Regions from separate parts of the Corynebacterium amycolatum genome, predicted to be linked through region 2. Evidence: predicted binding sites of a transcription regulator. Region 2 holds the regulator's gene; each other region holds the start of a gene.

Region 1 (8,160 bases), 780 kb from region 2:
AACTAGATCTAAGAGTGGACGGGTAGTAACCCATGAGGTACGCCCTGAGGTATTTGCTGAGCTGCGACGTATCCTGGATATCGGTCACGCGGACGGGAGGTAGTGAGCCGCTCGTCGCAAATTGCGATAGGTTGGAAAACTCTGGTTACCTATTCAGGCGCTTGACGACGGCGTCGTGAAGCAACCCATTCGTCGCAACCGCGTCCCCGCCGTGCGGCCCGTTGACACCCGCTAGAGAAGTGAAGCGGCCGCCAGCTTCCTCCACCAGAATCGCAAGAGCTGCCAGGTCCCACAGGGAAACCTCCGGCTCCGCGGCGACATCGACCGCACCCTCCGCTACCAGGCAGTAGGAGAAGAAGTCGCCATAGCCGCGCAGGCGCCAGGCGTCATCGGTGAGACCGATGAAGTTGTCGCGCAAATCGCGCTCGGCCCAACCTGTGAGCGAAGAGTTGGAGATTGAGCAGTCCGCGACATCTGCTACCTTCGAGACTTCAATGCGGCTCTCAGCGGCTTCCCGGCCGCCGACCTGCACGCGCTTGAATGCGCCGTCGCCCTTGGACGCCCACCAGCGACGTCCCAGCGCAGGGGCGGAAACCACGCCGACAACCGGCTTGCCGTCTTCCAACAGGGCAATCAAGGTGGCCCAGACCGGGACATTGCGCACGAAGTTCTTCGTGCCGTCGATGGGGTCGATGACCCACTGACGGCCCTCAAACACAGCTTCGCCACCGAATTCTTCGCCGAGGACCTCATCGCTCGGGCGCTTGTCCGACAGAATCTCGCGGAGCAGCTTTTCGCACGCGATATCGGCATCGGAGACCGGTGTGAGGTCGGGCTTGGACTCGACGACTAGGTTGGCCGCCTCGAAGCGGGACATTGTGAGGTCGTCGGCTGCGTCGGCAAGCGAGAGTGCGAGGGCGAGATCTTCGGAGTAAGAGGTGGTCATGGCCGAAATTCTAGCGCAGAACCTCACGTAACTCTGCGACCTGGCCGCTTGAGCCCGCGAGCTTCCAGCGCCCCACCGACGTGCATTCGCCGCCTGCGCCCTTAATAAGTGCGTATCCCGGCAGCCAGTCCCAGGCCGCGACGTCGCGCTGGAACCATACGCCGATGCGGCCATCGGCTACGCCGGCCATATCCACCGACGCTGAGCCCAGCATGCGCCAGGTAGCGCTGCGAGACACCGCATCCAGCCAGGACTTTGTGGCCGTGACCTCGGATTCCTCGCTCGAGTTCACCACCGCGGTGTGGAGGTAGGTCGCTGCGCAGACTTCCGAGAGCGGATGGTCAGTGACTCGAAGGTCGTCAATAGTGCCGTCAATGTTGATACGACTGGTCGGCAGATTGGGGCCGCCAATCCAGCTTTCGCCCGTTGCCGGGCGATGCACCGCACCGAGGATGACCTCATCCGGATTGCTCGCATCGCCCATAACCAGCGCCAACGCACTGCACCAGTAGTCCGAACCAGTGGTGAAATTGTAGGTGCCATCGACAGGGTCAATCACCCACGTGCGACCCGATTGGGATTCCTTCGCCGACCCTTCCTCGCCAAGAATGCCGTCCTCCGGGCGGAGCGCGGCCAAGGCCTCGACGACGAACTTCTCCGCTGCGCGGTCGGCCGCGGTGACGACGTCGGAAATCGATGTCTTGTACTCCGTGACCAGGCCTTCGTCGCGCATGCGAGCAGCAATGGCAGCGGCACGCTTCACGATGGCAACCGCAACACTGGTATCCGATGCCACAATTGACTCGGAAACTTGGGAGAGAAAGAGTTCTAGGTCTTGGCTGGAATCTTGGCTGGCGGTGGATTCAGACATACGTCCTATTGTGCACCGAAACAGGAGGTATAGCTAAGGTAGTACCCGTGAACCCGGATCTGAATGCTGACCTCAAAGAACTCGACGCGACGCTGACCACCATTGAGAAGGTGGTCGATGTCGACGAGCTTTCCGACCGGATCAGGGAGTTGGAAGCCCAGGCCGCCGACCCGTCGCTGTGGGATGACCCCGACCACGCGCAGCAGGTCACCAGTGCACTGTCGCAGGCGCAGGCGAAGAAGAAAAAGATTGACTCGCTGCGCGGGCGCCTCGACGATCTCTCCGTGATGTACGAACTCGCGGAAGAGGAGGGCGACCCCGACGCCGTCGAGATGGCCGATGCCGAACGCGCTGAGCTGCGTGCCGACATCGAATCCCTCGAGGTCACGACGATGCTTTCGGGGCCTTACGACGAGCGCGAGGCGGTCATCAACATCCGCTCCGGTGCCGGTGGCGTGGATGCCGCTGACTGGGCCGAGATGCTCATGCGCATGTACCTGCGCTGGGCCGACAAACACGGGCATAAGGTCGAGGTTTACGACACGTCCTACGCTGAAGAGGCCGGTATTAAGTCCGCTACTTTCGTCGTCCATGGCGAGTACATGTACGGCACCCTCTCGGTCGAGCAGGGCGCACACCGTCTGGTTCGCATCAGTCCTTTTGATAACCAGGGGCGCCGCCAGACTTCCTTCGCCGAGGTAGAGGTGCTGCCGGTCGTCGAGGAAACAGATCACATCGACATCCCCGAGTCAGATTTGCGTATCGACGTCTACCGCTCCTCCGGCCCAGGCGGACAGTCGGTGAACACCACGGACTCCGCGGTCCGGCTTACACACGTCCCAACCGGCATAGTGGTGACCTGTCAGAACGAGAAGTCGCAGCACCAAAACAAGGCATCTGCCATGCGCGTTCTGCAAGCGAAGTTGCTGGAGAAGAAGCGCCAGGAAGAGCGCGCGGAGCTGGACGCCCTTGGCGCCGGTGGTAATGCCTCGTGGGGTAACCAGATGCGCTCTTATGTGCTGCACCCGTACCAGATGGTGAAGGATCTGCGTACCGAATACGAAGTCAACAACCCACAGTCGGTCCTCGACGGGGACCTCGACGGGTTCATCGAGGCCGGTATTCGCTGGCGCATGGCCCAGCAGTCCGAAGGGGAGTAGTGCTAGAAGGGCGGTTCGTCTTCGGGCGCTTCCGGTGCCTTGGGTGTTTCCGGTGTGGTGGGCTCGTCGGCTTCTCCGTTTCTCTCGTTTTTGTTCATTCCCAGTTCTTCGCGAGCCTGATTTGTCAGCTCCTGTGATTCGCGGAGGTGTTCCAACCTCTGCTCGTTGTATTCCTTGAGTGTCTGTGCTTTCTTTGTCTTGCGCAGGTCGAAAGAGTAGCGACCGTGGCCGGAGAGCGGTCCTGTTTCTGTACTGATAAGCGCAGCTTTTTCGGTGCTTTGATCAGTGGCGGAGGTCCAGTACTCCACGCCGTCGATATCGCGCACGACATTCCAAAGACCGGCCGTTTTTAGATTGTGGTGCCGGCGGCATAGGCAATGGAGGTTGGGCGTTTCGGTTTGGCCACCTTCTTCGGGATTCTCGTGGTTATACGGCTGAATGTGGTCGATGTCGCACTTCGTTGCATCGACATCGCATCCGGGAAAGCGGCAGGTGCCGTCTCTACCTTGGACGTAAGTACGCTGTCGCTCTGTTGGCGAGTACTTTTCCGTTTTCTCGTCCGCTAGTAGCCGGATGCTAGTGACTCGATCGAGCCAGGATTCAGTGGCGATTTTGTTGATCCACCCCAGACCGCCGATCCATGCCTCCTGTGGCTTGTCTTGAGTAAGTGGGCAGTACAGATTCAACGTGGCGGTGACCTGAGCAGTCCCGTGCAGAAGGTGTGAAAAAGCCTCGACGAAGTCGCAGTCCTGATCAGCGGTAATTTCTTCCAAGACCTTCTGAAACTCAATTGCCCGCTCAGGCATCAGTTCCATGGTGACTTCAGTGAGGTTGTCCTTTAACTCGAACTTTATAGATTCGCCAGCTTTTTGCTCGATGCCTTTTTGAAACGAAGTAATCGGCGGGTCGTACTCATTTTTAGGGCGCAATAGCGGGCTGACTTCATTAATAAATCGCTGAATATTCTGTTGAAGACTCCGAACCCCGCGAAGAACTTCACCATCGACTCGCGGCGTGATCAGTTCGAGGAGATGGTCTTCGAAATATTTCACAGTAGAGGCGTCATCCAAGGGGAGGAGGGCTGTGGCAATGACCCGCATGTGGGGAAGCGGTAGCTGTGCGCGTTTGAGCAGAAGCTCTTTCAACCGCGGGAGCCGCTCTAGCTGCATCCCGATATCGATGTACTGGAGTGTTCTCCCGCGCGACATGCCAAGAGCTGGAGCGATTTTGGCGATGTAATCTTCGACATCTTTTGTTGAAGAAGACGGAACACAAGCAAGGGCAAGCTGCAGATCAGCTCGATTACGGCCAATTCCAAGACGTGCTGGTGCTGTTTGAGAAATCTCATGGTGAAAGCGTGGCGCTGTTGCTTCCATCGCCGCAGCGTAAGTGCGTTTCCGTGGTATATGTTCCCCGCTGGCCATTGTTGAATCCCCCTGAAAGATAAGGCCTGGATGTTGAAATGTTGAAATAAGGAAGAGGTAGGGAAAATATTTTCGACTAACTCTGAGTGTCAGTTTTCCGAGCTTTAAGCAGCTCGGCGACGTTATTTGGTGTTTTTAATCCTCGCGTTTAATCTTTCATCGCTCATTTTAATCGAACATGTAGGCGAAGTAAAGGGGGGTAGAGATTCTTGAGAAAATTCTTTCGAATACTGTCGTAGCGTGCACTTCTGTGTGGTCGCGCGCTCTGGGGGGGGGGCAATGTCACCTAGCTCCGCAGCCTCGCTATTCCGGCGCCCAATTCCACGCATTCCAGAGTGACTTGAGTGGCTTAAGTGATTAGAGTGTCTATCTATGATCACTTTCGACGGGGTTACCAAGTCCTACTCGACTTCTAGCCGACCAGCTCTCGACGATGTTTCAGTCCACATAGATAAAGGTGAGTTTGTCTTTCTTATTGGACCGTCGGGCTCTGGTAAGTCGACATTCCTGCGCCTTATGGTGCGTGAAGAGAAAGTGGATTCAGGAAAACTGACGGTTGCAGACCAGGATTTGACTAAGATCTCTCGCCGCAACATCCCGAAATTGCGTCAAAAGGTGGGGTACGTCTTCCAGGACTTCCGCCTGCTGCAAAAGAAGACCGTGTACGAAAATGTCGCGTTCGCATTGCAGGTTATTGGCAAGCCGAAGGCGAAAATCGACAAAGCTGTTCCGGAAACGCTTGAAATGGTCGGGCTCTCGGGCAAGGAAAATCGCTACCCGCACGAGTTGTCGGGTGGTGAGCAGCAGCGCGTTGCCATTGCTCGCGCCTTCGTCAACCGCCCGCTCATCTTGCTTGCCGACGAGCCCACCGGCAACCTCGACCCAAGCACTTCCGGTGACATCATGCTCTTGCTTGACCGCATCAATCGCATGGGGACGACCGTTATCGTGTCGACTCACGACAACGATGCCGTCGACTCCATGCGTCGCCGCGTGTTGGAGCTGGAGCTGGGGCGTCTCGTGCGTGACGACGCCACGGGTGTTTACGGCCTGAACAATTAACAGACAGTCCATCGGTAGAAGAACTCATTCGAAAGGTATTACTGACCTATGAAGACTCGCTTTGTCCTCGGTGAGGCTTTCTCCTCCTTGGGCCGAAACATCACGATGACCATCGCGATGATTATTACGACCGCGGTGTCGTTGGCGCTGCTTGCGACCGGCATCCTGGTTACTGAGCAGACCAGCCGCACGAAGGATCTCTATCTCGATCGCGTAGAAGTGCAGATCGAACTGAATGAACAAATCTCCGCCGAGGACCAAACTTGCTCCTCGCCGGAGTGTGCTGAGGTCGTCGGCAAGCTTGAAGAGACTGACGGCGTTGATTCGGTGACCTTCCGAAATCGTCAGCAAAACTTTGACCACTTCGTGGAGATGTTTAAGGATAGCGACCCCGTGCTCGTAGAAAATGCGACGCCGGAGTCGCTGCCTGCTGTCGTGATGGTGCGTCTGAGCGACCCGACCGATGTCAGCCCGCTGGATCCGATTCGGGAGCTGCCACAGGTCGACCACGTTACTGACCAGCATGAAGAGATCGGTACTGCAGCTCAGAACCTGGACTCGGTGCGAAATGCGACCTTCCTGCTGGCGGCGGTGCAGGCCGTTGCCGCTGTGTTCCTGATTGCGAACATGGTCCAGATTGCGGCGTTCTCGCGTCGTAAGGAAGTTGAGATTATGCGCATGGTCGGTGCCAGCCGCTGGTTCACACAGGCGCCGTTCGTCCTCGAGGCGGTGATTGCGTCGCTGATTGGTGGTCTGCTGGCCATCGGTGCGCTGTTCCTGGGTAAGGCGACGGTCATCGATCCGGCGCTGAGTAACCTGTACAAGGCACAGCTTCTGGCGCCGCTGACCAACGGCGATATTGGTGTGGTGGCGCCAATCGTGGTCATTATCGGCATGGTCTTTGCTGGGCTTGTTGCGCAGGTCACGCTGCGTTTTTACTCGCGTGACTAGGGCTCCAATTAGGTTTGCGATTAGACCCCTCGGTTAAACCCGGTGAATAGGGTCAGGGCAGGGTGCCAGGTAAGCTGAGGACTATGAATAATGACGACGTCCAGCGCCCACCGAAGCTCGACAAGAAGGCTTATGAGGCCGAGCTCAAAAAGCTCCAGGCAGAGCTCGTCGAAATGCAGCAGTGGGTGGTAGAAACCGGTGCCCGAATTGTCATCGTGATGGAGGGGCGTGACGCTGCCGGCAAGGGGTCGGCTATTAAGCGCATCACGCAGTACCTGAACCCCCGTACCTGTCGCATTGAGGCTCTGCCGGCTCCGACGAGCCGTGAGCAGGGGCAGTGGTACTTCCAGCGTTATGTCGAAAAGTTGCCGACTGCTGGTGAGATCGTGATTTTCGACCGCTCCTGGTACAACCGCGCCGGCGTTGAGCGCGTCATGGGCTTCTGTACCTCGCAGGAGTACCGTCGCTTCCTGCACCAGGCTCCAATCTTCGAGCGTCTGCTGGTTGAAGACGGCATTATCCTGCGCAAATACTGGTTCTCCGTGTCGGACGAGGAGCAGGTTGCTCGCTTCAAGTCCCGTCGTGAAGATCCGCTGCGCCGCTGGAAGCTCTCGCCGATGGACCTGGAGTCCATCACTCGCTGGGAGGACTACTCCCGCGCTAAGGATGAGATGTTCATCCACACCGATATCCCGTCCGCACCGTGGTTCACGGTTGAGTCCGAGGACAAGAAGCGCTCGCGTATCAATGTCATCAACCACCTGCTGACCACCATTCCGTACGAGCACATTCAGCGGGATGTTCCGGAAATTCCGGAGCGTCCGGAGTCTGAGGGGAGCTACGAGCGTCCGCCGCGTACTGAATTCCGCTATGTGCCGGACGTTGCCGCGAAGCTCGAAGCTGACCGTGTGAAGGGTGCAGGCAAGTCCGATAAGAAGGGCAAGAAGCATAAGAAGCATAAGAAGGACAAGAAGAGCAAGAAGAAGTAGCTTCTTTGTTTAGGCATTTCTCGCCGCCGTCAGTCGTTCCATCAAGCCAGAGCCTTTCCATAGATAGTTATCTGTGTCACACTGGGTGGCATGACTGCTACTGATAACGGTTCTGGCACTGCACGCACCGAGGTCAATGAGCCAAAGGTGCTGCGAGAAGTCCACGGGCAATCAGGCCACCTTCGGCTGAACAGGCCGAAGGCGCTTAATTCGCTCGATTTGGATATGGTCACCGAGGTCGTCGAGGGGCTCCGCGCATGGCGTGACGACGACTCGGTGGATCACATTGTTGTTTCATCCGGTCACCCCAAGGCGTTTTGTGCCGGTGGTGACGTGCGCGCAGTTCGGCAGGCTGTGCTCGATGGTGTTCCGGAGCAGGGGGAGAAGTTCTTCCGGGACGAGTACCAGATGAACGCGATGATTGCGGAATTTGCGCAGTCCAAACCATATATCGCGATTATTGATGGCATCGCTATGGGCGGTGGCCTGGGAGTTTCCATGCACGGCTCCCACCGAATCGTGACTGAGCGAGCCAGCGCCTCCATGCCAGAAATGGCAATCGGCTTTGTGCCTGACGTGGGTATTACCTATTTTTCGCAGCATGTGAACACTCAGTTGGGAGGGCCTTCGCCGGCGATTGCTCGGTTTGCAGGACTGACCGGTTACCGCCTAACTGCGGCGGACATGCTGTGGGCTGGATGGGCAACGCATGCGGTGCCATCCGCGCAACTGGACGAGTTCGTCGCGGCACTGGACC
Region 2 (8,160 bases):
TCCAATATCGGCTGCGATTACTAGCACGTCGGCCCGGTCAATTGCTTCTGCGGGGGCTTCCTGGGTTCCTGCCGAGCCCTGAGTCTCTACAGTTAGCGTGACATCAGCCATGCTTTCTGCCGCGCCAGTAAGCGCTTCGGCTGCCAAATAAGTGTGAGCGATGCCCGTGGGGCAGGCCGTAATGGCGACAATATTGGTCTTCGCCGGAGGTTTTTTCGCTTTCCGACGAGGCGCCTTGGTGATGTGCTCGCTAATAATCCGGGCGGCCTCTTCATCGCTTTCAGCACCGCGAAGAGCTGCTCGAAACCCCTTATCGCGAAGTGCTTTTGCGAGTGCAGCCAGAATATCGACGTGGACATCGCTGTTGCTGGCTGGGACACCAATGAAAAAAAGCAGGTCCGCCGGCCCATCTGGTGTGGTGAATTCCGTAGCGCTTGTTAAGCGGACAAACATCAGGGTCGGCGTCGACCAGTCCTCATGGCGGCAGTGGGGGATGGCTATTCCGCCCGGCAGACCTGTCGGGGCCTTCTCTTCGCGTTTGAGGGCTGCCGCGACGATGCCGTTGCTGTCGGTGGCGCGGCCGGTCTCTACGGCTTTAGCGATGAGGTAGTTAAGGATCTTCTCCTTTTGTGGACCGACATCTAGGTCAAGGTACACTGTCGACTCATCGGCCAGGTCTGATGCAATAGCGGAAGAATCTGCCGAAGAAGACATGGTTTTCTAATGTTCCTTATCTAGGCATCGAAAAGCTAAGCGTCGAGCTGCCATAACCGGCCAGCCTCGGGGCGAACCTGTTCTGGATAGGGGATGGTCGTACCGGGAAGACTGGTTGCCGCCGCCCCATAAGCCACGGCGGTGGTTAGTGAATCTTGGTGACTATCACCGCGTTCGCGGGACATAACGTAGCCGGCCAAAGCACAGTCTCCAGCACCGACCGTGGACTGAGCGACTATCGAGGGTGAGGTAGCAGCGAAACAACCGCCTGACTTCACTGAAAGTACCGCCCCTGCCTCGCCGAGAGTGGCAAGGACTTCGGAAACACCAAGTTCGTTCAGTGCACGAGCAGCTTGCGCTACGGGAAGATAGTTCCCTTCGGCTGCAGCGGCCTCAAGTTCTTCGCCGTCCTGATCAATGATTTGGCCAAGTTCGTAGGCGTTTGGCTTCATCAAAAAAGGCCGCACCTTCGGAAATGCGCGAACGACCTCAGTCAGTGGGCCGTCGCTAGTGTCCATAGCAACACGAATATTCGGGTTGACCGAATACACCGCTTCGGTGCATTGAACGTAAAAATCCCGGGGGACGCCAGGGGGCAGTGAACCTGCGAAAACTACCCACGTGGCGCGTTTAGCATGGTGGATAAGCTTCTCCAGGACACGTCTACGGTGCGCTTTTGTCAATGTCATGCCAGGGGAATTGAGCTTGGTGGTCGTCCCATCTGGCTCTGCGAGTGTGAGATTAACGCGGGCTTCGTTAGTCGTGTTGATGGCTTCGTGGGGGATGCCAGAGACTTCCAACAGACGTGTGAATTTTCCGGAGTCTGATGCCGGGTAGAGCGCGAGCGTCTTTTCTCCCGCGTAGTGCAACGCCTTGGACACATTAATTCCCTTGCCGCCAGCCATGTCCTCAGCCATTGGTAGGCGGAACACTCCACCTCGCTTGAGCTCCGTATCGAGGCGAGCAAGTCGATCGATTGACGGATTTACAGTCAAGGTCAGGATCATGAAGCAACCACGACCTCGACACCTTGCTCCCTGAGATCGTTCACGAATTGCTCCGGGGCAGAGGAATCTGTAATCACGACGTCGATATCTTCCAATGCCGCAAAACTGACAAGGAAGTCACGGCCGAGTTTCGTCGAGTCCGCCATAACGATGACCTTGCGCGCATTCGTGATCATCGCGCGCTTTACCGCTGCTTCCTGCGGATCAGCAGTAGAAAGACCGTGGTCAATTGTCAAGGCATTAGAACCAATGAAAGCGACATCGGCACGCATAACCGCAAGAGTACGGAGTGCGGTATCGCCAGCAACCGCCTGAGTAATGACGCGGACTTGGCCGCCAAGGAGTTGAAGCTCAATGCGGTTCGATCCTGCGAGTGTGATGGCGTTGGGAAGAGAGTTTGTGACAACCGACCAACGGCGGTTATCAGGGGAGTGGACCATCAGCTCTGCAAGAGCCTCGGTGGTAGTTCCGGCATCGAGAAAAATTCCACCACCAGAGTCAGGTAGAAAATCGGCAGCACAGCGGGCAATAGAGAGCTTCGCGTCTTTCTGCGCGTTCTTTCGAGCGGCAACTGAAAACTCAACAGTCTGAAAAGAACGAGTAGCTACAGCGCCACCGTGTACACGGTGAACTGCGCCCTCTGCATCCAACTGAGCTAGGTCACGGCGAATCGTCTCTGCTGTGACATCGAAAGCTTCCGCAAGATCAGCGACCGTCACGCGCCCTTCGACTGCTGTCAAAGACGCAATCTTCCGGCGGCGTTCCTCTGCGTACATTCCCCGCTCCTTAGCTGTTAAGAATTCTCAGCTTTACTACCTGTTTCCAGTATGCCCGTTTGTGTCTGTTTCGGGCAACGAAAATGTGGGAAATTAGAGACTGCGTAGGACGCTGACAATCTTGCCGAGGATCTTGGCGTGCTCTGCGGGGAGCGGGTCAAATGCGCGATTATGGGGCATTAGCCACTTGCCAGCAGCGTCTTCGTGCCATTCCTTGACTGTTGCTTCATCTTCAAACAGGGCTGCAACAAAGTCGCCCTGTTCGACCACGTCTTGGGAACGGACTACCACCCAGTCTCCGTCGAGAATGCCTGCGTCAACCATGGAATCACCCACGACCTTGAGTAGGTACAGCTGACCAGAGCCCGTAATCTCCATCGGAAGTGCCATATGACTTTCCACATGCTGTTCCGCCAAAATGGGGTTGCCAGCCGCAATCTGTCCAACGATAGGAACGAAGATTGGCTCTGGCATGTCCTCTGGTATCTCGGGAGTTTGGGTGCTGCCAGTGGCCTTTGGCCCAGGCTTTACCGGAGTGAAAGTGCCAGCTGAGGATTTCGAATCCCTTACGTTTACCGCACGGGGTTTGTGTGGGTCGCGGCGGAGAAAGCCCTTCTTTTCCAACTCCTTGAGTTGGTATGCCACCGACGAGGTGGAATTCAAGCCCACGGCATCTCCAATTTCTCGAATGCTCGGTGGGTATCCGCGAAGTACGACGGCATCCGAAATGACATCAAGAATGCGACGCTGCCGATCGGTGAGTGTTTTAGGGTTCGCTTTCTTCTTTTGAGCCATGGAACATCCCTTCTCAAACTCTTTCGAATGAATGATAGCTCAAAACTGTTCGAATCGTCGAGCATCGAACACCGCACGTCCTTGGATTCTTTGGAAAAAGTCTGCGTAATCCGTGCTCGGAGGCCGTGGCGGTTCCGAAAATCGAAAATAAAACCGGATAGCAGTAGACAACGTTCGAACATGGTGTTATAAATCGAACATGACAAGTTACTCGAACAGTCGTTTGATGAAAAGGTCTAGACGGATTCTCTGCATCCGCCCTTGGACATAGTCTCCAGAGCGTCGGGAAACGGTCGTACAACTCTTATTCTCTCCAGGCCGGCAACGGTGGGAGAGTCAACGTTGGAAAGGGAGAAAACATGATGTCTACGGTTTCAACCGCACTAGGTGTTAGCAGCGCATCTGATATTGACTTTTCTCAAGTTTCCGAGCCCTCTGCTCGGACGACACGGAAAGCCCCGTTGGTGTGGGGTGAACGTAGTGCGTCTTGCACGCAGCACATCGTTCGGCCCGGTCAGCGTGCACGTATTGCACAGCGCAATCGCGATGGGGCTTCATCGGCGCGAATGCGGAGGGACAGGTCGCGGCCTAGTCATGTCTCGGTCAACTACGGGCGCCCGTCTCTACCTGTTAGCAGGGCGCAGCAGTCCAATCGTAGTGATGTATCCTCAGGCACTAACCTGACTCGTTTGATGGCGGTATGGGCTCTAGGGCTTGGTGTTTTCTTCGGAGTTTTCGGCAGCGTGGTCTTTGAACAAGGGGAAAGTGAGACAGTCGAAAGCACCTTTACGTCTACGTACGCTTCCTACTCCGCGCAATAATCATTCCGGTTTCCGGCGTTGGGGTTGGACGTAGACTGGAGGCTGTGTATTGCCAGTTTTGTCACCATGATCAGACACGAGTCTTGGACTCACGGTTAATAGATAACGGTATGGGGATTCGTCGCCGGAGAGAATGCCTGAATTGCGGTAAACGTTTTTCTACGATTGAACGCTCGCAGCTGATGGTTGTTAAACGGGATGGAATCCCTGAGGAGTTCAACCGTGAAAAGGTTATCCAGGGTGTTCGACGTGCGTGCCAGGGGCGTGAAGTATCAGAGTCTCAGCTGAAGAAGCTTGCACAAAAAGTGGAGGAGAGCCTCCGCGAGAAAGGCACGCCTCGGGTGGACTCAAATGATATCGGTCTCGCCATCCTTGAACCATTGAAAGAATTGGATGAGGTGGGTTACCTCCGGTTCGCTTCCGTCTACAAGTCATTTTCTTCGGCGGATGACTTCATCCAGGAAATCTCCAGCATGCGCAAAGGAAAGAAACCACAGGCGCATGGCAAGGAAGCGGAGATGCCTTAGCGCAGCTTATCCACACGTTTTTTTATTCGGGTCAGGGAAACACTGTGGGCTGTTCCCAAACGCTGGGCAAAGAGGCTGACGCGTAGCTCTTCGATAAGCCACTGAATATCCCGAACTTCCGCAGAATGCGCTCGCCCCTTGGGCAGCCGCTCGAGTTTCGCAGCTAAATATTCACGAGCCTCAGTAACCTCATCTTCACGGTCCGCATCACGGCCGGGATCGCGGTTCATTTCCTCAAGGCGAATCTCCATCGCTTGTAGATAGCGTGGCAAATGACGCAGGTGCTGCCATCCGTGCTTGGCCACCGCTCCCTTGGGGAACATGAACTCCAGCTGGCGACGCATATCGTCAATAGCATCGCCTTCCCACTTATCCAGCTGATTAGTCACCGAGACATAGGCCGGCATGGCCTGTGCAATGCCGACAACCAACTGGCGTACCTCCGAGGCGACACCGGAGCGAACCTGTTCAAGTAGCTTGTTGAATTCTTCGGGGGATCGTACCGGGCCACCAGCAGCTATCATGCAATCGCGGATTACTGCGACGCGGCAGTCTTCGACGAGTCCATCTGCGCCGCCATGCGGCCACGCATCCACACCAACGCGTTGCTGAAGTGGAAGTCCCTTAGTCATTTGTGCAGCGTTGACGGGGCATTCGCGCAACAACATAGTCAGGTTGGTAGTTGCCAATGTGGCCTCGGCCTGGGCCTTAGTTGGTTTGACTTCGACGGCCACGCCATCCTTAGTGGTCACAAGCGTCGGATACATGGTGACCGATTGACCGTCGACAGTACTTTTGACTGTCTCTGCCACAGTGCCGAGATTGTCCGAAGTCCATTTTTTCACGGCTTCGTGGGCTGCAGACTTTGCACGCTTCGAAACGGCAGTCGAGACAGTTGCCGCGTGCTTAGCGCGCAAGGGGGCGAGATCACGGCTCTGATCGACAATATTGCCGTGTCGGTCGATAACCGCATAGTTAAAGCGCAGGTGCGCTGGCAGCTTGGACGGGTCAAAATCGGCTCCATTGATGCCGGAGCCTCCGAGCCGTCGTAAAGCATCGGCGAAAACATCAACGAAGCGCCCTGAATACGGCGTCATTGTCTCCAGCGCGCGGCGTGCGAAATCCGGCGCGGGGACAACTGACTTACGCAGAGCCTTCGGGAGAGTGCGAATATAGGCTTCTGCGAGCTCGGCGCGCAGACCGGGAACCTGCCAGTCGAAGCCATCTTCACGCAGACCCGCCAGGAGAGGAACCGGGACGCGAAGGGTTACGCCGTCATCAGGAGCTCCCGGTTCGAACTTATAGGACAGCGAGAAATCGACGGAGCCCTGCTGCCACATTTCGGGGAAGGCATTGTCATCGATATCGCCGGCATCCGGATTGAGCAGCTTGTTCGGATCGAAATCGAGGAGATTCGGCTGCTTGGGTTTGGTCTTTTTCCACCAGCGGTCAAAATTGGCTGCAGTGGTAATGGAAGCAGGCAACTTGGAGTCGTAGAACGCGTAAAGAACATCGTCGTCGACGACAATCCCGCGGGACCGCTGCTTTTCCTCGATCTTCGCAGCTTCGGCCAGCTTGTCTTGGTTGTTCTTGAAGAACTCATGATGAGTGTTCCACTCGCCGTCGACAAGTGCGCAGCGGATGAACATAGAGCGTGCGGCATCCGCATCAACACGGTGATAAGGCACCAGTCGGTCAACGACTACGGGCACGCCGTAGAGCGTCGACTTCTGGTAAGCCATAGCCGCACCGCGTTTAGCCGACCAGTGCGGTTCCGAGTACTGATGTTTCAGCAGGTGAGGAGCCACCTTTTCGACCCATTGAGGCTGAATGGTGCCAACGTTTCGAGCGAAAGTTCGAGAAGTCTCGACGATCTCCGCAGCCATCACCCAGCGGGGTGGCTTCTTCGCCAGCGCGGACGAGGGGTGAATGAGGAACTTCGTGTTTCGGGTGCCAGTAAATTCCTTGCCCTCGCCCTCGCGCGTACCAATCATCGATAACAGACCCGGTAACAGCGACTTTGCCACCTCGTCGGGATCGTCGACACCGCTGGTTAAGCTGCGGGCCGAAAGACTCCAGCCCAGCTCAGCCGTTGCCTGGTGGAGCTGACGCACCAAGTCCTGCCACTCGCGAACGCGCAGATAGTGGAGGTACTCGCGTTTGCACATCTTGCGGAACTGGTTACCGCTAAGCTCGCGGCGCTTTTCCTCCAGGTATTCCCAGAGCTTCAGCAGGGAGTTGAAGTCGCTGGTGGTGTCCTTAAAACGGGCATGTAGCTGATCTGCCTGAGCTTGGAACTCCAGCGGACGTTCGCGAACATCCTGCAAAGACAACGCGGCGACAATGACGGTCACAGCCCCAAGAGTGGTGTTTTCGTACCCTTCGACCAGCATGCGGGCAAGGCGCGGGTCGACAGGTATACGGGCAATCTGTCGGCCGATGTCCGTCAGCTCGGGGGCGTCGGCACTGGCGCCGGAGTCAGATTCACGGCCTCTCCCAGACGCCGACGTGGTGGTAATAGCCTGAAGCTCTGTGAGCAGGTTAATGCCATCGCGCACTGCCTTGTGCTCTGGTGGCTGGACAAAGGGGAAGGCCTCAATCGCGCCAAGCCGCAACGAAATCATTTGCAGTACAACCGAAGCGAGATTGGTGCGCAGAATCTCCGGATCCGTAAACTCGGGGCGAGAGAGAAATTCCTCCTCGCTGTAGAGACGAATCGCCACGCCATCAGCTACACGACCACAGCGTCCAGAGCGCTGATTCGCGGATGCCTGGCTGATGTCCTCGACTGGCAGGCGCTGCACCTTCGTGCGGGTGGAGTACCGGGAAATGCGTGCGGTACCAGTATCGACGACGTACTCAATACCCGGCACCGTCAGCGACGTCTCCGCGATATTGGTCGCCAGCACAATGCGGCGCCCGGAGTGCGGGGTGAAGATTCGGTGCTGCTCTGCATTAGATAGCCGACCGAACAGTGGAACGGCTTCTACACCCTTCCAGCGCCTGCCCTCGATGGCTTCGGCTGCTTCTCGGATCTCGCGCTCACCCGAAAAGAACACCAGGATATCGCCGTCGCCAAGCCGCATGAGCTCCTCGCACGCAGCGATAACACCATCGATCTGCTCGATGGCGACTTCCTTTTCTTGCCCATTTTTCGCAACAACAGTCCGCACCAGAGGGCGATAGCGGATTTCCACCGGGTAGGTGCGCCCTGACACCTCGATGATGGGCGCAGTGTGCTCGTCGTCAGGCGCGAAATGACGGGCGAACCGTTCCGGATCAATCGTCGCCGAAGTGATAATGATCTTCAGATCTGGGCGCTGCGGCAGAATATGCTTTAAATATCCCAGCAGGAAGTCGATGTTGAGGCTGCGTTCGTGCGCCTCATCGATGATGATGGTGTCGTACTCACGCAACAGTCGGTCGCGGCCAATTTCGGCCAGCAGGATACCGTCGGTCATCAGTTTAATGCAGGTATCCTTGCCCACGCGGTCATCAAAACGCACCGCATAACCGACGT
Region 3 (8,160 bases), 660 kb from region 2:
CGATGCCGATGGTGGTATCGCGGTCAGCTGTCCAGGTCTGTCCGTAGGACACCGACTGCCCTGCCGGCAGCTTCTTGACCAAGATGACCGACGCTTCCCACCGCATCGCTGGGCGCAATCCATGGGTGGACCCCACAATTGGCTCGCCACCATAAATCGCCAGCCCTGGGCGCACCATGTCGAAGGCCAGGTCAGGACGCGACAACGATGCCGGCGAATTCGCCGCATGGTTAATCAGCTCATCCAGCCCCGCCTCGCGCAGTGCAGTAATCGCTGCACGGAAATTCTGCGCCTGCTTATCGACGCTCGCGTTGCCCGGCTCATCCGCGCACGCAAAGTGCGTGAAAGCACCGGTGATGTTCAGCGCACCGGTCTTGTGCAGCTCGACCAGCTGATCAACCGCATTCTCAAAGTCCCCATTGGTCATAGAGAATCCCGAGCGACCCAAGCCCGTATCGACCATCACCGTCACACGTGGTGTCACCGATAGCGCCCGCCCGGCATTGGCCACGGCCAGCGCATGAGCCATCGACGGCAGGCCGAGGTCAATATCTGCAGCCACAGCACGCTGCAGCAACGAGGTGGCTGCCGCGTCCCAGATCCAGGCGAGGATGGGGATGGTGTGGCCGTCGTCAAGCGTGGTGCGGAGTTCCTCGCGGAGGGAGAGCGCCTCGTCGATTGTTGCGACGCCGAGCTGTGTTGCGCCGCCGGCCAGTGCGGCACGCGCCGTCTGCAGCGCACCCTGCGAGTAGCCGTCCGCCTTGACGACGGCCATGAATTCCGACACCCCTGCGATGGCCTTGACGGTCTTCACATTGTGGGTGATTGCGTCGAGATTAACGGTATGGGTCAGGATGGCTGGTGCCGAGGAAGTCATAGCCGTATTTTGCCACTGATGCCTTCATTGGTGAACCACGCGGTGGCATCTCGGATGGATTCAGCGATGTCCTGGGCGCTGCAGGGTGCTGGTCCGAACTCTGTCTGCGCGGCCAAGAATGCGGCGCGAGCGTGAATAATTACTGGTACGTAGAGGGATTCGCCTCGTGCTACCCAGGCGCCAAGAAGTCCGGACAGTACATCGCCGGAGCCCGGCGTGGCTGCCCAGGAGCTACCCGCGTCAATCACAACTGTGCGCTGCGTTTTCGGATTGGCAATCACGGTGCGGCGTCCCTTGAGCAACACTTCACAGGAGAACTGCTCGGCAAGTTCACGGGCATCTGCGATGGCGTTAGTGACCTCGTGCCCGGTAAGGCGCTCAAATTCGCCGGCGTGCGGTGTGAGAACAGTGCGCAGGTTGCGCTCCTGGCCGCGCTCGCGGACGAGCTGTCGGAGATTCTCATGCATCGAGAGCAGCGTCAGGGCGTCAGCATCGATGACTACTGGTTTGTCGGTAGCCAGGATGGCACGCAGTTCCTCGGCCGCGCGCTCATCAGTGCCCCGACCAGGGCCGGCAACCCAGGCATCGACGCGTACCTCTTTACGATCCACCGAGTCCGGCTGCGCAATCACCGTCGGTAAGGCCGTCGGTAAGGCTGCGGTGATGCGGTTGCGGGCGTCCACGTCGCCGACATAGATAACCGCGGGACTGGTCGCGTGCACGGCAGCGGAGGCACACAGCTGACCAGCGCCCGGATACTCCTGACTACCGGCGGCGATACCCGTTACTCCGGTAGAGTACTTGTGGTCAGCAGCACCGGGTTCGAGCTGAGTCTTCGCGCCAAAAGGTGCCGGAAAGCTCCCGCCTAGGGCTTCGTAAAACTCTACGGTCGGAGTCTGGTGGTGGACGGCATTGTAGTGACCGTTTTCATAGAGCGTCTGCCCCAGTCCTGGAAGTTCGAGGGAGCAGACATCGAGCGCAATTTCGTACAATTCGACCTCACCACAGGCTTCCGACAGCGCATGCGCGTAGCGCAGTCCGCCGAAGGTCACCGTTGTCGTGGCCTCGACGTGGGATGGCAGGTACGGATCCTGGCCCTCTTCCAGGTCGAGGTCGGGGTTGATGGTCTGGGAGGGCGGATCAAAAGTGCGTCCGGTATCGGCTTCCACGCCACTCGGCACGTCGACCGAGAGAATAGGCACCTCGCCTATGTTTGCCTCGCGCACCAGCCACGCAGCCTCTTCGCGCAGCGCACCATGACCACCGAGCCCCACAATTCCGTCGATAATCAGTGCGTAGTCTTCACTTATCGACCACAGAATCTTCGATAAATCCGTCTCCCGGTCACACCCCAACGGCAGCACCCGCCCGCCTGCGAGCTCAAACGCTTTCAGCGCCCGTTCATGTGGCTTGGTGCCCAGCAAAACTGCATCCACGCCATGTCCGCCCGAAGACAAGTCCCGGCCGGCATAGAGCGCATCGCCACCATTGCCTCCCGACCCAACCAACAGCAGCACACGACCGCGACCAGGCTCCGGCGACACCTTAGCGAGCATCCGCTCCGCCACCTCCGACACAGCGGTGGCTGCGTGGCGCATGAGTTCGTCGTCACGCGTTTGTGCGTCCAGATAGGGCTGTTCCGCGGCGCGAATTTCGGCAGCTGTGTAGCAGTACGTCATAAACCCAGCCTACGATTAGCCCCTATGGATGACTACTCCCCGAGCACGCGAGTTTTCGGCCCTCTACTGCGCGCCTTTCCGCAGGCATACCTGCGCTCGTTGCGTCATCCCGAATGGATCCCCCACGGCGTGCAGGACGTTCGCGAAATCCTCGACGGCAAAGTCACTCCCGACCTGGATGGATACAACGGCCGCACACCAATTGTCCTGGTTCACGGCACCTGGATGAACTCGTTCAACTCCTTCGCCATGTTGGGGCCGTTCCTCGCCCGGAATCGCCCTGTATTCTCACTCGATTACGGCTCCGACCCCGCCGCGCTGGTCAGCCGCCTCCGGAGCGTCAAAGCCACCACCGATTTGAGCGATGCGCTCGCCGAAGTCACCGACCTTCTCGACCGCTTCCGAGCCCAACTCTCCCTACCCCGCATCGACCTCATCGGTCATTCCCAGGGCGGTCTGCACTGTCGCAGTTACGCCAACGCGAGCATCGATTCGCTTTACGACGACGCCCTCAACCATGGCCTCAACGAAGAAGACGCCGAGCAGTTCGCCTCCGACAACAGCCCCGTGCGGGCAGTCATCTCGCTTGCGGGAAACCATCGCGGCACTACTGCGTGGGGCATGCGCCGAAGGCTCAGTGCCTTTGAACGATGCGGCCTACCAATGCACAAACTCGTCGACCGCCTTGTCGGCCGTGCCTGTATTCAACAGCTGCTGGACTCCGACTATATTGCGACTCTGAACCGCGCAGTGCGTGGCATTACCCGACGCGGCCCGCACTACCTGAATATCGGCACCCCTTTCGACACCGTAGTTCGCCCGTGGACCGGCGCCTTTTTGCCCGAACAAGAGGGTCACCACATTACGAACGTCAACAACGCCACCGGCGGTGGCGACTGGTCTGACCACCTCGCGCTGCTCTACTCCCCCAATACCTTAGAACTCATCCACGAGTTCTTAGACGAGCTGGATCGCGCCGAGGAGGGTGGCGCCGAGGACTCTTCGACCAACAAGCAAACGCCGCGCCATGTACGGCAGCGAGTCCTGCCTATGTACGGCGCACTGCCGACGAGGCTCGGGCGGCGGAGACTCGGACGGCGCGGCCAAATCTAATTCAACATGGACTTTTAGAACATATTTCTAAAACCCTATTGACACTTTTTCAAACAGGTGTACGATTTGGGTTGTAGGGAAAATTTGTAAGCAAAAGTTCTTGGTCCGGTGCACAGAGGTTGGCGGGGGCTGGTTGAACGAGCCTCTCCACGCTTCTCTCCACCACAGAACTCAATCTTCAATTCTCCGGCGGACACGTAGTAATCAGGGGGATAACCAATGTCATCGCCGCCCATAGAACTTCCAGCACCAGGTCAAAAGCCCTCATGGGCCAACCAGCAATCCGACGACCCCATTAGCATCGCGGCCCGTGCCACCAACGCCGCAGACCTTCAGCTCATCGATATCTGCGCTCCCGGTGACGCGGTAGATGTCAATCACCATCTCGCCCGCATAAGCATTCGAACCGGCCTTAGCCGCGGCAAGTGCTCTACGCTGTGCGAGATTGCACTGATGTTCGAGCGCCTACCAAAAGTCCGGGCTCTCATCGAATCCACCTTCTGTTTCTCTCTAGCCCATCTCCGCGCCATCGCCAATGGCGTTGCCGGGCTGTCACCAGACCAGTTCGACACGGTAGAGCCCCATCTTTTGGAAATGCTCACTCCGACGCGACCTCGACAAGCAATGATTGGTGTCTACACGCTGTCTCGCCTAATCGGCGACTTGGTTTCTGAGTACAACGACTGCGCCCGCAACGACGGCACCCAACGGGTTCCAGAAGGCGAAGCGGTCACACTCGCCGACACGGGCGATGGCAAGCACAAAAAGGTCACAGCAATCCTTGAAAACGACCGCGCGACCGAGCTCATGGCCAGGATCCAGGGGATTCGCAACATCGCAATCAATCGTGGTGAACAGTGCACGCAGGCGGAAGCGCTACTACAGCTGGCACAGAATTCGACCAATGCCGAGATTGTCATCAATGTCTACCGCGAGGTCGGCGGTGGGCCAGCATGGATTGATGGCGTCGGCTGGCTGAGCGAGGTAGCCACCGAAGAATGGATTGCTCGCGCAACTCACATCCGTATCTCCGCCGACAGCAAGGTGGATGGTTACCGCCCCACCGAGAGCCAAGTGGCTCGCGTCCGTGGTCGCGACGGTACCTGCCGCTTCCCTGGCTGCGACGTCCCGGCATCCAAGTGCGACCTGGACCATATTCAGCCGTACAACCACGACAATCCCGACCAGGGCGGGCCAACTGACACAGAGAATCTGCACTGTCTCTGCCGCCGACACCACAACCTAAAAACTCACGAGGGCTGGGACATCGACAGGTACCCCGATGGAACGGAAGTGTGGACTTCCCGCGATGGAGACACCGCGACTAGCGTTCCGGTTGGGGCGCTAAAGAACGTCGGCAAGCAAACTTTTCATCAGCGCGTGACACGAAAGATGAAGACGATTCAGAAACGCAACCTCGATTGGATGTTGTCATTTTGCGACGTACCTGACGAGGTCTGGGAGCTAACAGAGGAGGAAGAAAAACGCATCGGGTCCCTCACGGATGAAGAACTCGATGCGGAAATTGAGCAATACCGACGAAAGCAGGACGAACTACTCGACGGTGACTGACTTAGCCAGGTTGCGCGGCTTATCGATGTCCTCGTTACCGCACTGGCGAGCGATCTCAGCTGCCAGGAACTGCATCGGAATCGTAGACAACAGCGGCTGGAGCAGCGTGGACGTCTCCGGGATCTCAATCAGGTAGTTCGCAAACGGAACCACCGACTGATCCCCTTCTTCGGCAATCACGATGGTCTTGGCGCCACGGGCACGAATCTCCTGGATGTTGGAGACAATCTTGGAGTGCAGCACGGCGCGTCCCTTCGGCGATGGCACTACAACGACGACCGGAAGATCATCCTCGATGAGTGCAATTGGACCATGCTTGAGCTCGCCTGCCGGGAACCCCTCTGCGTGAATGTAGGCAAGCTCCTTGAGCTTCAGCGCACCCTCAAGTGCGACTGGGTAGCCAACGTGTCGGCCGAGGAAGAGCATCGTCGGAATAGCACCGATTTCCTTGGCCATGTCGATGAACTCATCGCCCTTAGCAACGACCTTGTCAATCAGTGCCGGGATGGTCTCCAGCTCTTCAAACTCGCGAGTGACCTCATCCGGGTACTTAGTGCCGCGTGCCTGGGCAAGAGCCAATCCGACCAGGTAATTTGCGGCTACCTGCGCCAGGAACGACTTGGTTGCAGCAACACCAATCTCCGGCCCAGCGTGCGTGTAGAGCACGGCATCAGACTCACGCGGAATCTGTGCACCGTTGGTATTACAGACAGCCAGCACGCGGGCGCCCTGGCTCTTTGCGTGCCGCACGGCCTCGAGGGTGTCCGCAGTCTCACCCGACTGCGAAATAGCGACCACCAGCGTCTGGCGGTCCAGCACCGGATCGCGGTATCGGAACTCGGACGCGACCTCAATCTCGACCGGGATACGCACCCAGTGCTCAATGGCGTACTTGGCCAACAAACCGGAGTGGTATGCGGTACCACAGGCGACGACGAAGACCTTCTCGATGTCACGCAGATCTTGGTCACTCAGGCGGGACTCGTCGAGAACGATGCGGCCATCAACGAGGTGACCGGCCAACGTATCGCGGACGGCGGCAGCCTGCTCGTGGATTTCCTTCATCATGAAGGAGTCATAGCCACCCTTTTCGGCTGCAGCGAGATCCCAGTCGATGGTGAATGGTCGACCCTGCTGCTCGTTGCCGGCGAAATCCAGGATGCGGTAATCATCTGCGGTGATGATGACGACGTTGTCCTGCCCCAGCTCCACGGCCTCGCGGGTGTGCGCGATGAAAGCCGCAACGTCAGATCCGAGGAACATTTCGTTTTCGCCCACACCGACAATCAGCGGAGTGGAGCGACGAGCAGCGATGATGCGATCCGGGTGGTCTGCATGAGTAAACAACAGCGTGAAAGCACCCTCGAGGCGGTTGAGCACGGACAGCGCAGACGCCTCGAAATCACCAGCGGTAGATCCGCCGTCGGAACCGTCCAGGGCACGTGCGAGCATGTGCGCAGCGACCTCGGAGTCGGTTTCGGACTTCAGCTCAATGCCGGCATCCTCCAGCTCCTGACGTAGCGGAGCAAAGTTCTCGATAATGCCGTTGTGGACGATAGCCACCTTGCCGTCATAGGACTGGTGTGGGTGGGCATTCTCATCAATTGGGCGACCGTGGGTAGCCCAACGGGTGTGCCCAATTCCAGTGGTTCCAGTGATTTTGTCGCGCCCATCCGCGTCAAGGGCAGCCTCGAGGTTGGCGAGTTTACCGGCCTTCTTCTCTACAGTGATATGCCCCTGATTGTCGACAATGGCGACACCCGCGGAGTCATAGCCACGGTATTCCATGCGTCGTAGCGCATCGACAGCAATATCCAGGGCGGGCTGATGGCCCACATATCCAACGATTCCACACATGCCCTACAGAATAACCCGCGAAGCGGAAAATCGTCATAACGAAATAGACATTCTCGCTCATCCTGGCACTTTTTCAGCAAAGGTATGCCCCTTATAGTTAAGCTATTCACTGTGGCTGACAACTTGAAGACTCTGACATCTAATCTTTCCAAGCGTGGACCGCACCGCGTCATGGTCGGTGACCTAGCTTTTACTGGCCTGCCGGGAAAGGTCTACACGCCTGCAGAGGGCAATGGCATCCCCGGTATCGCCTTCGCACACGATTGGCGCACACCGATTGAGGAGTACCACGCCACGCTGCGTCACCTAGCTTCGTGGGGCATCGCGGTCGCTGCTCCGGACACCGAAAATGGCATTGTGGCAGACCACCGTGGTCTCGCCAACGATTTGGAGACAGCGCTCCAGATTCTCGCTGGTGTCCGCCTCGGTGAGGGCAAGGTCGTCGTCCACCCAAAGAAACTCGGTGTCGCCGGCCACGGCATGGGCGCTGGCGTAGCCGTCCTCGCCGCCGCTGCTCACGACATCATCTCCGGCGTTGGCTGCGTCTACCCCGCGACTACCGCGCCTTCCTCCAGCGCGGCTGCAACTAATGTCTCGGCTCCGGGCCTCGTCCTGGCCCCTGGCGAGGATAAGTGGCTCGATCGCGGCAACCCGGCTCGCCTGGCTGTTCAGTGGAAGGGCGATGTCGTTTACCGCGAAGTAGACAACGCTGACCAGAGCAGCTTCTCGGAGACAACTCTTCTACGTCGCCTAGCGGGCTTCTCTTCTTCCAAGGTGAAGTACCAGGAGGTTGCGCGCGCCGCGCTCACAGGCTTCCTGCTGGCCACGGTCGGTGACGACAAGAAGTACTCGGATTTCGCAGACCCGACCGCCACTATCAAGGGCACAACTAACCGCGATATGGAGTGGCTCATCAAGGAGCTGCCGGAAAACCCGGAGCACTCGCTGGTTCCCGGCAAGTAGTCACTAGGCCACGCTTCAGGACACGCCCCGAATCGACTTCACCGTCGGCGTCCCTTTCCCCGCCCGCCCGAACAACCGCGTAACGGTTCCCTTCGATCG

The links. The regulator LexA, encoded in region 2, represses DNA repair genes until DNA is damaged. The targets are predictions, from matches to a motif close to CGAACANNTGTTCG.
Region 1: the regulator LexA is predicted to act here: its motif matches at 4,463-4,476, upstream of I6J19_RS05505 (HNH endonuclease signature motif containing protein).
Region 3: the regulator LexA is predicted to act here: its motif matches at 3,720-3,733, upstream of I6J19_RS00880 (HNH endonuclease signature motif containing protein).

The regions. Positions count from the first base shown of each region.
Region 1 covers NZ_CP069513.1:1,235,575-1,243,734, forward strand. Annotated here, with positions in the region: gene I6J19_RS05485 (ArsR/SmtB family transcription factor) at 1-103, shown strand, start outside; gene hisN (histidinol-phosphatase) at 146-946, opposite strand; gene I6J19_RS05495 (inositol monophosphatase family protein) at 957-1,817, opposite strand; gene prfB (peptide chain release factor 2) at 1,865-2,977, shown strand; gene I6J19_RS05505 (HNH endonuclease signature motif containing protein) at 2,980-4,353, opposite strand; gene ftsE (cell division ATP-binding protein FtsE) at 4,774-5,463, shown strand; gene ftsX (permease-like cell division protein FtsX) at 5,512-6,414, shown strand; gene ppk2 (polyphosphate kinase 2) at 6,498-7,403, shown strand; gene I6J19_RS05525 (enoyl-CoA hydratase/isomerase family protein) at 7,494-8,160, shown strand, end outside.
Region 2 covers NZ_CP069513.1:2,012,199-2,020,358, reverse strand. Annotated here, with positions in the region: gene I6J19_RS08855 (PTS fructose transporter subunit IIABC) at 1-714, opposite strand, end outside; gene I6J19_RS08850 (1-phosphofructokinase family hexose kinase) at 750-1,721, opposite strand; gene I6J19_RS08845 (DeoR/GlpR family DNA-binding transcription regulator) at 1,718-2,497, opposite strand; gene lexA (transcriptional repressor LexA) at 2,591-3,292, opposite strand; gene nrdR (transcriptional regulator NrdR) at 4,158-4,640, shown strand; gene hrpA (ATP-dependent RNA helicase HrpA) at 4,637-8,160, opposite strand, start outside.
Region 3 covers NZ_CP069513.1:193,143-201,302, forward strand. Annotated here, with positions in the region: gene I6J19_RS00865 (bifunctional alanine racemase/tRNA (adenosine(37)-N6)-threonylcarbamoyltransferase complex ATPase subunit type 1 TsaE) at 1-877, opposite strand, end outside; gene I6J19_RS00870 (NAD(P)H-hydrate dehydratase) at 874-2,556, opposite strand; gene I6J19_RS00875 (esterase/lipase family protein) at 2,581-3,669, shown strand; gene I6J19_RS00880 (HNH endonuclease signature motif containing protein) at 3,889-5,241, shown strand; gene glmS (glutamine--fructose-6-phosphate transaminase (isomerizing)) at 5,224-7,098, opposite strand; gene I6J19_RS00890 (alpha/beta hydrolase) at 7,210-8,061, shown strand; gene I6J19_RS00895 (hypothetical protein) at 8,077-8,160, opposite strand, start outside.